DNA from 2 places in the Pseudomonas sp. SDO55104_S430 genome. Region 1 is predicted to be linked to the other one. Evidence: riboswitches for the same ligand, from Rfam matches in the RefSeq annotation. Region 1 holds a riboswitch; the other holds the start of a gene.
What was found. Region 1 has a riboswitch for cobalamin ahead of cobO (cob(I)yrinic acid a,c-diamide adenosyltransferase). Riboswitches for the same ligand answer to the same signal wherever they lie in the genome.

Region 2: another riboswitch for cobalamin. It lies ahead of ACW9JE_RS26785 (CbtB domain-containing protein); the one in region 1 lies ahead of cobO (cob(I)yrinic acid a,c-diamide adenosyltransferase).

The regions. Positions count from the first base shown of each region.
Region 1 is NZ_JBSVXG010000235.1:265-7,904, forward strand. Features, by position in the region: gene ACW9JE_RS25985 (PQQ-dependent sugar dehydrogenase) at 1-1,125, opposite strand, end outside; gene ACW9JE_RS25990 (hypothetical protein) at 1,194-1,778, opposite strand; cobalamin riboswitch at 1,941-2,171, shown strand; gene cobO (cob(I)yrinic acid a,c-diamide adenosyltransferase) at 2,255-2,866, shown strand; gene ACW9JE_RS26000 (cobyrinate a,c-diamide synthase) at 2,863-4,263, shown strand; gene bluB (5,6-dimethylbenzimidazole synthase) at 4,260-4,910, shown strand; gene cbiB (adenosylcobinamide-phosphate synthase CbiB) at 4,907-5,815, shown strand; gene cobD (threonine-phosphate decarboxylase CobD) at 5,808-6,806, shown strand; gene ACW9JE_RS26020 (cobyric acid synthase) at 6,803-7,640, shown strand, end outside.
Region 2 is NZ_JBSVXG010000258.1:400-7,059, reverse strand. Features, by position in the region: partial or broken gene cobN (cobaltochelatase subunit CobN) at 1-2,100, opposite strand, end outside; gene cobW (cobalamin biosynthesis protein CobW) at 2,104-3,165, opposite strand; cobalamin riboswitch at 3,265-3,478, opposite strand; cobalamin riboswitch at 3,658-3,883, shown strand; gene ACW9JE_RS26785 (CbtB domain-containing protein) at 4,005-4,199, shown strand; gene ACW9JE_RS26780 (CbtA family protein) at 4,211-4,921, shown strand; gene ACW9JE_RS26775 (cobalamin biosynthesis protein) at 4,918-5,331, shown strand; gene cobM (precorrin-4 C(11)-methyltransferase) at 5,426-6,172, shown strand; gene nfuA (Fe-S biogenesis protein NfuA) at 6,324-6,660, opposite strand, start outside.

The DNA.
Region 1 (7,640 bases):
GTAGCCACTGTGCGGCTTGCGGTTCCAGGAGCCGTGCTGGCCGATGAACGCGCCTTCCTTGAATTGCGCCGGCAGGCGATTGTTCTCGGCAAAGGTCAGGCCCAGTGATGCGGTATGTGGGCCGACCGCGTAGTCCGGTGCGATGGCTTTGGCCACCAGTTGCGGATTCTGTGGTTCGACGCGCACGTCGACATGCTGGCCGTAATAGCTGAACGGCCAGCCATAAAACCCGCCGTCCTTCACCGAAGTGATGTAGTCGGGCACCAGGTCGCTGCCGATTTCGTCCCGCTCATTGACCGCGGTCCACAGCGCGCCGGTCGACGGTTCCCAGGCCAGGCCGTTGGGGTTGCGAATCCCCGAGGCGAAGATGCGGTGGTTGCCGGTGGCGCGATCCACTTCCCAGATCGCCGCGCGGCCTTCTTCCTTGTCCAGGCCGTTCTCGCCCACGTTGCTGTTGGAGCCCACCGTCACGTAAAGCTTGCTGCCGTCCTTGCTGGCGATGACGTTTTTCGTCCAGTGGTGATTCAGCGTACCACCCGGCAGATCCACCACCTTGATGGGCGGTGACTTGATCTCGGTGGCGCCGTTTTCATAGTGAAAGCGCAGCAGGCGATCGGTGTCGGCGACGTAGAGGTCGTTGCCCACCAGGGTCATGCCGAAAGGTGAATTGAGATTTTCCAGGAACACGGTGCGAGTTTCGGCGATGCCGTCGTGGTCGCTGTCGCGCAGCAGGGTGATGCGGTTCGGGCTTGGCGTGCCAGCGCCGGCGCGGCCCATGACTTTCTTGGTGATCCAGCCTTTGATGCCCTTGTTGTCATCGGGCTTGGGCGGAGCGTTGGTTTCGGCCACCAGTATGTCGCCGTTGGGGAGTACATAAAGCCAGCGCGGATGATCGAGGCCGTCGGCGAAGGCGGCGACCTGAGTGCCGCTGGCAGCCACCGGTTTTGAGCCGTCCGGCCAACCGATGGCCGGGGCGATGTTCATGGTCGGAAACAGGGTCTTGTTCGGCTCCGGCAGCTTCGGCGCGGGGCCGGTGCCATCCGAGACTTGCAGGCTGGAGGTTTCACCGCAGGCGACGAGCCCGCAGGCGAAACCGAGGACGAGAACGAGCTGGGGCTTGCGCATGCTGACCTTCCCTATGAATGCAGTGACTTGTTCAGTAGAGAAGCTTCGTTGCGCGATGGTTCAACCGGTCAGCCGTGCGCTTCCTTGAGCAGCATGGCGATGCCGGGGTGATAGTGGCCCGCTTCGTTGTGCAACTTGCGATAGGCGTAGGGGAAATACCAGGCCACGGCGCAGGTGTGTTCCTTTTGCAGGTCGTCGACCATGTCCTGCAATTCTTCGGGGCTGGCGCTGTGCTGGGTTTTCTGTGGCGCGACGAAGAGGCAGCCGAGTTTCAAGTCGCTGGCGTAGCTGATCCGTTTGGCACTGGTGGTGATGTCGTGCAGCGGTTGGCTCAGGTTCAGGTTGTTGACCCGCGGCCAGCGTTGCGTGGCCTGCAGCCAGGCGCGGGCTTCGGGCGTGGCGATGAACAGGTCCGCGCGGCCGTTGCGCTCGCCGTCTTCAATCTGCTTGCGGGTGGGCGATTGTTCCAGGGTGATGATCTCGGCCATCCACGCAGCCGCGCTGAGCAAACCGAGATTGGCTTTTTCATCGAGCCAGTAGGGCGTTTCACTGTCGCCACGGATGGCGTTGTAGCGATCGATACAGTCAAACCAGCGTTCCAGTACCGGGCGCAGGAATTCCAGCTTCGGATTGCTGATGATCATGCCTTGCATGGGGCTCACCTTTTTATTTTGGTGTGAATTGCCGTGAGTTATGGCTCTTTGATATCACTGCTGACAGTGTGGCACAAGATTGGCGTCAGAATATTGAGCAGCAGTCGATATTCCGGAATCAGGCCCCCGGCTTTAATTGACGCTCCACCCCCAACCCTCTAACCTTCGCCGCTTGTTTCAGGTGCTCTGTGGTCATGGCCGACAGAGTGAAACAGGGAAGCCGGTGAGCGGGCGATGCTATGCATCCAGGCTTGCGATCCCGGCGCTGCCCCCGCAACGGTAAATGAGTGAAGGCTGCGTCTTGAGCCACTGTGTCGACGACATGGGAAGGCGCGCAGCCCAGGCCCCGAGCCGCTCATGAGCCCGGAGACCGGCCTGATCCATCCAGATGGCATCACGGTGGGCGATGCCAGGCTTCCCGCTATCTATTCTTTTGCCTGCCCGCCGTTATTCCTGCCTCAACGGAGAGCTCCCCCATGACCGAATCTTCTGATCGTGACGAACGTCATCTGGCGCGCATGCTGCGCAAAAAAGCCGTGATCGACGAGCGTATCGCCAACTCCCCCAACGAATGCGGCCTGCTGCTGGTGCTGACCGGCAACGGCAAAGGCAAGAGCAGTTCGGCGTTCGGCATGCTCGCGCGGTCCATGGGCCATGGCATGCAGTGCGGCGTGGTGCAGTTCATCAAGGGCCGTAACAGCACCGGCGAAGAATTGTTCTTCCGCCGCTTCCCCGAGCAAGTGCGCTTTCACGTGATGGGCGAGGGCTTCACCTGGGAAACCCAGGACCGCCAGCGTGACATCGCCGCCGCCGAAGCGGCCTGGGCGGTGTCCCAGGAACTGCTGCGCGATCCGTCCATCGGCCTGGTGGTGCTGGACGAACTGAACATCGCCCTCAAGCACGGCTATCTGGATCTTGATCAAGTCCTCAGCGATTTGCAGGCCCGCCCGCCGATGCAGCATGTGGTAGTGACCGGTCGCGGCGCCAAGCCGGAAATGATCGAACTGGCCGACACCGTCACCGAGATGGGCATGATCAAGCACGCCTTCCAGGCCGGGATCAAAGCGCAGAAAGGCGTCGAACTGTGAATGCACCTCGTCATTGCCCGGCGGTGCTCATCGCCGCGCCGGCCTCCGGTCAGGGCAAGACCACCGTCACCGCCGCGCTGGCCCGTTTGCACCGCAACCAGGGGCGCAAGGTTCGTGTATTCAAATGCGGCCCGGACTTTCTCGACCCGATGATTCTCGAGCGCGCCAGCGGTGCGCCGGTGTATCAACTGGACATGTGGATGGTCGGCGAGCAGGAAAGCCGGCGCCTGTTGTGGGAAGCCGCCGGGGAAGCCGATTTAATTTTGATCGAAGGGGTGATGGGTCTGTTCGATGGCACGCCATCCAGCGCTGATCTGGCGCGGCATTTTGGCGTGCCGGTGCTGGGCGTGATCGACGGCACCGCCATGGCCCAGACCTTTGGCGCGCTGGCCCTGGGCCTGGCGCGTTATCAGCCGGACCTGCCGTTTGCCGGCGTGCTGGCCAACCGCGTCGGCACCTTGCGTCACGCGCAGTTGCTGGAAGGCAGCCTGACCGAGGGTCTGCGTTGGTACGGCGCCTTGTCCCGGGAAACCGGTATCGAATTACCGAGTCGGCATCTGGGGCTGGTGCAGGCCAGCGAGTTGAACGATCTCGATGTTCGCCTGGATGCCGCCGCCGATGCTTTGGCCAGCAGTTGCGAAGTCGCGCTACCGCCGGCGGTGGAGTTTGCCGCGCCGGATGTGATCGCTGCCGAGTCGTTGCTGGCCGGCGTGCGCGTTGCCGTGGCCCGCGACGAAGCCTTCGCCTTTACCTATGGCGCCAGTCTCGATTTGCTGCGGGCGATGGGTGCCGAACTGCGGTTTTTCTCGCCGATCCGCGACGCGCAATTACCCGAGGCCGATAGCCTGTATCTGCCGGGTGGTTATCCGGAGCTGCACCACGTGGCGCTGTCGCAAAACACCTCGATGCTCAACGCCATCCGCGCGCATCATGCAGCAGGCAAACCGTTGCTGGCCGAGTGTGGCGGCATGCTTTATCTGCTCGATTCGCTGACCGATGTCGAAGGCACTCGCGCTGAACTGGTGGGCTTGCTCGCAGGCGATGCAGTGATGCAGAAGCGTCTTGCCGCGCTGGCCTTGCAGGCGGTTGAACTGCCGGAAGGATCGCTGCGCGGGCATACCTATCACCACTCGCTGACCACCACCGACCTGACCCCGATTGCCCGGGGCCTGAGCCCTAATGGCGGGCGCGGGGCGGAGGCGGTTTATCGTGAGGGGCGGATGACGGCCTCGTATGTGCATTTTTATTTTCCGTCCAATCCGTCGGCGATTGCCGCGTTGTTGGCGCCGTCCTGTGAGGACGCCATCGCGGGCAAGCCCGCTCCCACAGTAGATAGTGTTCTGCCTGAAGAAATACGAACAAATGTGGGAGCGGGCTTGCTCGCGAAGAGGCCATGAGCGACACCACCTTCTCTGAAGCCGAACGCGCAGCCGTCTACCGAGCCATCGCCGAACGCCGCGACATGCGCCACTTCAGCGGCGGCACGGTCGAGCCCGAACTGCTGCGGCGTCTGCTGGAAGCCGCGCATCAGGCGCCGAGCGTCGGCCTGATGCAGCCTTGGCGTTTTATCCGCATCAGCGACCGCGACCTGCGGGGCAGGATCCGCGATCTGGTGGAAGAGGAACGCATTCGCACCGCCGAAGCCCTCGGCGAGCGCAGTGACCAATTCATGCAACTGAAAGTCGAAGGCATCAACGATTGCGCCGAACTGCTGGTGGCCGCACTGATGGATGATCGCGAGCGGCACATCTTCGGTCGGCGCACCTTGCCGGAAATGGACATGGCTTCCTTGTCCTGCGCGATCCAGAACCTGTGGCTGGCGTCCCGTGCCGAAGGGCTGGGGATGGGCTGGGTGTCGTTGTTCGAACCGCAGGCCCTGGCCGATTTGCTCGGATTGCCCACCGGTGCCAAGCCACTGGCGATTTTGTGCCTGGGACCGGTCGAGGAATTCTATCCGGCGCCGATGCTGGTGCTCGAAGGCTGGGCGCAAGAGCGTCCGCTGACTGAAATGCTGTATGAGAATTTTTGGGGAGTGCGTACATGAGTGTGGCGTTGTTGAGTGCCGCCGCGGTTGCGCTGGATGCGCTGCTGGGCGAGCCCAAACGCTGGCATCCGCTGGTGGTGTTCGGCCGTTTTGCCGAGCGCATCGAGCAACGTTTCAACGCGGGCGGTCGCGGCTGGCGCAGCCACGGCGTTACGGCGTGGGTAATCGCGGTATTGCCACTGACCTTGCTGGCCACCGCGTTTTCGTGGGCGCCCTACGTCGGCTGGCTCGTCGAGATTCTCGCGCTGTATTGCGCCTTGGGCATGCGCAGCCTCGGCGAGCATGTCGAGCCGGTGGCCAAGGCCTTGCGCGGTGGTGATCTGGAAGAGGCCCGCAAGCGCGTCAGTTATCTGGTCAGCCGCAAGACCAGCGAGCTGGATGAAACCGCCGTCGCCCGTGCCGCCACCGAGTCGGTGCTGGAGAACGGCAGTGACGCGGTGTTCGCCGCCCTGTTCTGGTTTGCCGTGGCCGGCGCGCCGGGTGTGGTGCTCTATCGTTTGAGCAATACGCTGGACGCGATGTGGGGTTATCGCAACGAGCGCTTCGAGCGTTTCGGCTGGGCGGCGGCGAAGATCGACGACGTCCTCAATTACATTCCCGCGCGTCTGGTGGCGCTGACCTACGCGTTGCTGGGCAAGCCCCGTCTGGCGCTGAAATGCTGGCGTACCCAGGGCCCGACCTGGGACAGCCCCAATGCCGGGCCGGTAATGGCCGCTGGCGCCGGTGCGCTGGGTGTGGAGCTGGGCGGGCCGGCGATTTATCACGGCGAGCTGCACGAGCGTCCGCAACTGGGTGAAGGCGCGCCGGCGGACGCGGACTCCATCGACCGCGGCTGGCAATTGGTCCAGCGCGGGGTATGGTTATGGTTGCTGATTCTCTGCGTGGGAGCTGAGTTCTATGCTTGAACACGGTGGACGATTGCGCAAGGCGGCGCTCGAATACGGCATCGAGGAAGCCGATTGGCTTGATCTGTCCAGCGGTCTGGCGCCCTGGCCGTTTCCGGTTCCCGAGATCCCGCTGCGAGCCTGGGCGCGCCTGCCGGAAAACGACGATGGTTTGGAGCAGGCGGCCTGCGATTACTACGGCACCCTGCAAGCCTTGCCGGTGGCCGGCTCGCAAATGGCCATCCAGTTGTTGCCGCGCTTGCGCCGGGCCGGCAAGGTTGGCGTGCTCTCGCCGTGTTACGCCGAACATGCCGAAGCCTGGCGTCGCAACGGCTACATCGTGCGCGAAGTGGTCGAGCAGGAAGTCGACTTCTTCGTCGACAGCCTCGATGTGTTGGTGGTGGTCAATCCGAACAATCCCACGGGCCTGAGCCTGAGCCTGAGCCCCAGCCGCTTGCTCGACTGGCATTCGCGGCTGGCCCAGCGCGGTGGCTGGCTGGTGGTGGACGAGGCGTTCATGGACAACACACCGCAACTGAGCGTGGCGCCATATGCCCATCAGGTCGGGTTGATCGTGCTGCGCTCGTTCGGCAAGTTTTTCGGCCTGGCCGGCGTGCGCCTGGGCTTCGTGCTGGCCGAGCGCAAGTTGCTCAGGCTGCTCGCCGAACAGGTCGGGCCATGGGCGGTGAGCGGTCCGACCCGGGTACTGGGCCAGGCTTGCCTGCGCGATACCGAAGGCCATGCGCGGCAACGCCTGCGCGCCGAGCAGGCCAGTGAACGGCTGGCGACGTTGCTCGATCTGCACGGCTTTAAGCCCCAGGGCGGTTGCGCCTTGTTCCAGTGGGTGGTGACCGATCGCGCCGGTGAACTGTACGAGTTCATGGCCCGGCGCGGCATTCTCCTGCGCCTGTTCTCGCAAACCGGCAGCCTGCGTTTCGGCCTGCCGGGCGACGACGCCGATTGGGCGCGCCTGAGCGCTGCCTTCGAGGCCTTTGCCAAGGACGCTTCATGACGACGTTGATGGTGCAGGGCACCACCTCCGATGCCGGTAAGAGCACGCTGGTGACGGCGCTGTGCCGTTGGGCCACGCGTCAGGGCGTGCGCGTGGTGCCGTTCAAGCCGCAGAACATGGCGCTCAACAGCGCGGTGACCGCGGACGGCGGCGAGATCGGGCGCGCCCAGGCGGTGCAGGCCCAGGCCGCGTTTCTGGAGCCGCACACCGACATGAACCCGGTGCTGCTCAAACCCAACAGCGACACCGGCGCGCAGGTGATCATCCATGGTCGCGCGGTCACCTCCATGAACGCTGTTGCCTATCACGACTACAAGGCCATCGCCATGCAGGCGGTGCTGGCTTCCCATGCGCGGTTGAGCGCGGTCTATCCGCTGGTGATGGTCGAAGGCGCGGGCTCGCCGGCCGAGATCAATCTGCGCGCCGGCGACATCGCCAACATGGGTTTCGCCGAAGCGGTGGACTGCCCGGTGGTGCTGATCGCCGACATCAACCGGGGTGGTGTGTTCGCGCATCTGGTGGGCACGCTGGAACTGCTTTCACCAAGCGAACAGGCACGGGTCAAGGGCTTCATCATCAACCGTTTTCGTGGCGACATCGCCCTGTTGCAGCCGGGCCTGGACTGGCTGGAGCAGCGCACCGGCAAACCGGTGATCGGCGTGCTGCCCTACGTAATGGACCTGCATCTGGAAGCCGAGGACGGCATCGATCAGCGCCAGGCCGACAAGGCAGAACAGGTGCTGAAAGTAGTGGTGCCGGTGCTGCCGCGCATCAGCAACCACACCGATTTCGACCCACTGCGCCTGCATCCGCAAGTCGACCTGCAATTCATCG
Region 2 (6,660 bases), on a different contig from region 1:
AAACACATGCAACCCATCGCGGATCTGCGACTCTTTCAAATCGCACAGATAGGTGTCGAGCCGTGGCAGCCAGATCGCCGCATCGGCATCACTGTCCAGCTGCTCGTCCAGTTGCAGTTCGCGGTCGATGTGGGTGTCGCGCACCAGTTGCAGAATGTCGCGCTGCAATTCCCGGGCGCGGCGTGGGTCGAGCAGTTGTGCTTCGTAGTATTCGTCGGCCAGCAACTCCAGGTTACGCAGCGGGCCGTAGGTTTCGGCGCGGGTCAGCGGCGGCATCAGGTGGTCGATGATCACCGCCTGGGTGCGCCTCTTGGCCTGGGCGCCCTCCCCCGGATCGTTGACGATGAACGGATAGATGTTCGGCAGCGGCCCGAGCAGCGCGTCCGGCCAGCAGCTTTCGGACAGCCCGACACCCTTGCCCGGCAGCCACTCCAGGTTGCCGTGCTTGCCGACGTGGATCACGCCGTGGGCGCCATAGGTGTTGCGCAGCCAGAAGTAAAACGCCAGGTAGCCGTGGGGCGGCACCAGGTCCGGGTCGTGATACACCGCACTCGGGTCAACCTGATAACCCCGGGCCGGCTGGATACCGACGAAGGTCAGGCCGAAACACAGGCCGGCGATCATCATCCGTCCGCCCCGGCACATCGGATCGCTGTCCGGTGCGCCCCAACGCTCCAGCACGGCGGCGCGATTGGTTTCGGGCAATGCGTTGAACATCCGCAGGTAATCGTCCATGGCTAGGCTTTGCTGGCACGGACGCTGATCGAGGCTGTCGAGGTCGTTGCTCACGCCCCCGAGCAACTGCTGGATCAGCGCGGTGCCGCTGTCGGGCAATTCGGCCGGCAGCGGATAACCTTCCCGCTGCAGCGCCCGCAGGATATTCAGCGCCGCCGCCGGGGTGTCGAGCCCCACGCCATTACCGATACGGCCATCGCGGGTCGGGTAGTTGGCGAGGATCAGCGCCACGCGTTTCTCGGCATTGGGCAGGCGCGCCAGATCAATCCAACGCCGCGCCAGTTCGGCGACGAAGTCCATGCGTTCGGCTGCGGGCTGGTAGCAGACCACGTCGGACTGACTGCGCTCGCTGCGCCAGGCCAGATCCTTGAAGCTGATCGGCCGGCTGATGATCCGCCCGTCCAGTTCCGGCAGCGCGATGTGCATCGCCAGATCCCGCGGGCCGAGGCCCTGCTCACTGGCGCGCCAGCCCGGTTCGTTGTCCTGGGCGCAGATCGCCTGGATCACCGGAATATTGCGGCGAAACGGGCGCAAGTGCGGCGCTTCGGGGCTGGATTGGGCGAAGCCGGTGGTGTTCAGGATCACCCCCGCCTCGACTTCATCCAGCCAGTCCTCGACCGCCGACAGGCAGCCGGGCTCTTTCAAACTGGCCAGCGCAATCGGCAACGGGTTAAGCCCCGCCGCCTGCAAGCGCTGGCAGAAAACATCAATGAAAGCGGTGTTCGCCGCCTGCAAATGCGAGCGGTAGAACAGCACCGCCGCCACAGGCCGGTCGGCCTGCCAGTCGGCCTGCCAATCCTTTAATGTCGCGGTGCTTTTTGATGGGTGGTAGATCGCCGTGCGCGGCAGGGTTTGTGGCTCGACCCAAGGATAATCGCGGCCCAGCCAGCGATTGGCCAGACAACGAAACAGGTTCAGCGCATTGGCCATGCCGCCCTGACGGAGAAAATGCCAGAGCCGGTCGCGATCTTCGGCTACTACTGTGCTCAGGTCGCTGAGTTCCGGGTCCGGGCGATCATCACCCGGCACCAGAATCAATTGCACGCCCCGTTGCGACAGCTCCACCAGCCGCTCGACACCGTAGCGCCAATAGGCGATGCCGCCGTGCAGCGAAATCAGAATCACCTTGGCGTGACGCAGCACTTCATCGACATACAGGTCGACCGAGGCGTGGTTCTGCACCTGCATCGGGTTGGCCAGGCGCACGCTGGGGTAATCCTCGGGCAGCTGCTGCGCGGCTTCGGCGAGCAGCGCAAGGCTGGAGTCGCCGCTGCACAGGATCACCAGCTCGGCGGGGGTTTGTCCAAGGTCGGCGATGTTGTCATCCGACACGAAACCGCCGGGCTGGGTCCTGAGCAGGTGCATGGCTTACACGCTGAGCGCGGCGCGCAATTGCGCTTCGAGGGCGGCGGCGTCCAGCTCCTGGCCGATCAGCACCAGACGGGTGATGCGCGCTTCTTCGGCATTCCACTTGCGGTCGAAGTGTTTGTCGAAGCGGGTGCCCACGCCCTGGATCAGCAGGCGCATAGGCTTGTTCGGAATCGCCGCGAAGCCCTTGACCCGCAGGATGCCGTGCTTGACCACCAGTTGAGTCAGGGCGTCCAGCAGCAGGCTTTCGTCGGCTTGCGGCAGCTCGATGGAAATCGAATCGAAGGCATCGTGGTCGTGATCGACCTCGCCTTCGTGGTGATGGTCGTGATGACTGTGACGGCCGTCGATGTGCTCTTCGGAGCCGGCACCCAGGCCGATCAGCACGTCCAGCGGCAGACGACCGTTGCTGGCTTCGATGACTTTCACCGCCGGCGGCAGTTCTTCGGCCACCTCCAGGCGCACGCGGGCCAGGTCTTCAGGGTTAATCAGGTCGGCCTTGTTGAGGATCACCAGATCAGCGCTCGACAGCTGGTCGGCGAACAGTTCGTGCAGCGGCGACTCGTGGTCCAGGTTCGGATCGAGTTTGCGCTGGGCATCGACCTGATCGGGGAACGCGGCAAAGGTGCCGGCGGCGACGGCCGGGCTGTCGACCACGGTGATCACCGCGTCGACGGTGCAGGCGCTGCGGATTTCCGGCCACTGGAAGGCCTGGACGAGGGGTTTTGGCAGCGCCAGGCCCGAGGTTTCGATGAGGATGTGATCAAGATCGCCGCGACGGGCCACCAATTCGCGCATCACCGGGAAGAACTCTTCCTGGACGGTGCAGCACAGGCAGCCGTTGGCCAGCTCATAGACGCGGCCGCTGGCCTCTTCTTCGGTGCAGCCGATGGAGCACTGCTTGAGGATTTCGCCGTCGATGCCCAACTCGCCGAACTCGTTGACGATCACCGCGATACGGCGACCCTGGGCGTTGTCCAGCATGTGGCGCAGCAAGGTGGTTTTGCCCGAGCCCAAAAAGCCGGTAACGATGGTGACGGGGAGTTTGGCCAGTGTTTTCATCGGATGCCCTTTGGCAAGGTGGCGGGCATACGGGACGAGGAGCGGCCACGCGCACGCGCGCCGCAAGCGTTCGCCACCGGATCACCCCGCCCGGTTGTAGTGAGAATCTGTATCGAGGCAGGTCTCCTGGCTGACGGTGTGCCGGTCGGTCGACTGGCGTTGGCTGCGCCTTCCCGCGGGCTCAGGAACTGAGCGTGCAGTGGCGTGGCAGCGAACATCACCGTTCACAGTTGCGGGGGCAGCCGCGGCATCGACCGCGTTCCCTTCTTAGCTTCGGCAAACATGCCGAAGAACCTCGAAAGCGCAAGGCTACGCATCGTATTGGGGACGGTCAATGTCTTGTGGTGACCGCTACGACGCCTTCGCGGGCAAGCCTCGCTCCTACAAAGAACACCGCCACCCCGTAGGAGCGGGGCTTGCCCGCGAACAGATGCATCCCGATCCACAGGTGAGAACGCTTGCCAATTGACGCCCCACCCCCGCCCATGCTCTCCTACACAACTTGTTACGGGTGCCCTTCACAGGGTGAAACGGGAAACCGGTGAATCGTGTGCTTTACTCAAAGCCACGTCAGTCCGGTGCTGCCCCCGCAACGGTAAGCGAGCGAAGCGTCAGATCCACTGTGCCGATATGGCATGGGAAGGTGATGCTTTTCGGTATCAGCCACAGGCTTCTACCCCTCGCGAGCCCGGAGACCGGCCCGCAACACGAAGTAATCAGACTTCAACTGAATGACAAACCCGCGGTGGGCGGGCGCTGTTCGAATCCCTGCGCGCTCGGTCGTGCGGGGCCTCTGCATGCGCTTTTGATTGCCCGCTGACAGACCAGAGGGAAACGCCATGTCGATCATCAGCAGCACCGGCCACAGCCAATCCGCCAGCAGCACCACGACCCTGACCCAACGCCTGACCGCCGCCTTCTGCGCGTCGATCCTGGGTGCCTGCCTGGTCTACTTCGCCGGCTTCTCGCACATCGAAGCGGTGCACAACGCTGCCCACGACACCCGCCACAGCGCCGCGTTCCCGTGCCATTGAGACCTGCCGACATGATCAAGCGTATTGCCCAGACCGCAGGTTTCACCGGCCTGCTGGCCGCCCTGCTGCTGACCCTCTTGCAAAGCTTCTGGGTCTCGCCGCTGATTCTGCAGGCCGAGACCTACGAAAAATCCGAACCTGCCGCGGTTGAAGTCCACGAACACACCCACGAAGGCGCCGTTGCTGCGCACACCCACGATGCCGAAGCCTGGGAGCCGGAAGACGGCTGGCAGCGCGTGCTGTCGACCACCGGCGGCAATCTGGTGGTGGCCGTCGGCTTCGCCCTGATGCTGGCCGGTCTATACACCCTGCGCGCACCGACCAAAACCTCCCAGGGCCTGCTCTGGGGTCTGGCCGGTTACGCCACCTTCGTGCTGGCGCCGACCCTCGGCCTGCCGCCTGAATTGCCGGGTACCGCTGCCGCGGATCTGGCGCAGCGCCAACTGTGGTGGATCGGCACCGCCGCCTCTACCGCCGCGGGCATCGCCCTGATCGCTTTCGGTCGCCACTGGCTGCTGAAAGTACTGGGCGCGGCGATCATTGCCGTTCCCCACGTGATCGGCGCTCCGCAACCGGAAGTGCATTCGATGCTCGCGCCGGAAGCGCTGGAAGCCCAGTTCAAAATCGCTTCGCAGCTGACCAACGTCGCGTTCTGGCTGGCCCTGGGCCTGATCAGCGCCTGGCTGTTCCGCCGCAAAAGCGACGGTCAATACCACGCATGACCGATACCAACGCAGCGCCGACCCTGGTGGTCGGCCTGGGTTGCCAGCGCGGCTGCCCCGTCAGCACGCTGCGGGCCTTGCTCGATCAGGCGCTACAGGCTCACCAGATCCCGTTGCAACAGGTCAAAGGCCTGGCCAGCATCGACCTCAAGCGCGAAGAACCGGCACTGATCGAACTGGCCGCGCAGCTGGGCCTGCCAATGGCGTTCTTCAGCAGCGAGCAATTGACGCCCTATGAACCGCTGCTCAGCCACCATTCGCAGATCGCCTTCGAACGCACCGGCTGTTACGGCGTGGCGGAAAGCGCGGCCCTGGCCCTGGCCGAGCAATTGGCGAATGCGCCGGTGAAACTGCTGATCCGCCGACAAAAATATGCCCAGGCAACTCTGGCATTGGCCGGCGCGGCCTGAAATCCCCGATAATCCCCGCCTTCGATCATGAGCAATCTTCATCTGAAGCGTTGCGCGCCTCTTTTTACAGGCTCTCTTTCAATAGGAACCGACGATGACCGTCTACTTCATCGGCGCCGGCCCCGGCGACCCGGAACTGATCACCGTCAAGGGCCAGCGCCTGATCCGCAGCTGCCCGGTCATCATCTACGCAGGGTCCCTGGTGCCCACCGCCGTGCTGGAAGGACACAGTGCCGAACAGGTGGTCAACAGCGCTGAATTGCACCTGGAACAGATCATCGAACTGATCAAGACCGCCCACGCCAACGGCCAGGACGTGGCCCGCGTGCATTCCGGCGATCCGAGCCTGTATGGCGCCATCGGCGAGCAGATTCGCCATTTGCGTGAGCTTGGCATCCCGTTCGAAATCATTCCCGGAGTGACGGCGACTGCCGCCTGCGCAGCATTGTTGGGCGCGGAACTGACGTTACCGGACATCTCCCAGAGCGTGATCCTGACCCGTTATGCCGATAGGACCGCGATGCCTGCGGGTGAAGAATTGGGGAGTTTGGCCCAGCATGGGGCGACCATGGCGATTCACCTTGGGGTCAATCATCTGGAGAAAATTCTCGCCGAGCTGTTGCCGCATTACGGCGCGGATTGTCCGATCGCCGTGATTCACCGCGCGACCTGGCCGGATCAGGATTGGGTGGTGGGGACGATTGGTGATATTGCCGGGAAGGTTGCCGAGAAGGGGTTTCGGCGTACGGCGTTGATACTGGTGGGACGGGTGTTGGGTAGTGATCAGTTCAGTGAGTCGTCGCTGTACCGTGCCGGGCATTCGCACCTGTATCGCCCATAAGTCCGTCTTCGCGAGCAAGCCCGCTCCCACAGTTGATTTGTGAACACAGGCCCAATGTGGGAGCGGGCTTGCTCGCGAAGGGGCCCTTGAACTCAGCCCATAAAAAAACGGCGCTCACGGGGCGCCGTTTTTTCTTTTCGCAGCGAACACCTTAGTAGTAGGCGTTTTCTTTCTGCGTGTGGTCGGTCACGTCACGAACGCCCTTGAGCTCCGGAATGCGCTCGAGCAGGGTGCGCTCGATGCCTTCCTTCAAGGTCACGTCGGCCTGGCCGCAGCCCTGGCAGCCGCCGCCGAACTGCAGAACGGCGATGCCGTCCTCGACCACATCGATCAGGCTGACCTGACCGCCGTGGCTGGCCAGACCCGGGTTGATCTCGGTCTGCAGGTAGTAGTTGATGCGCTCGTTGACCGGGCTGTCGGCGTTGACCATCGGCACCTTGGCGTTTGGCGCCTTGATGGTCAGCTGGCCGCCCATGCGGTCGGTGGCG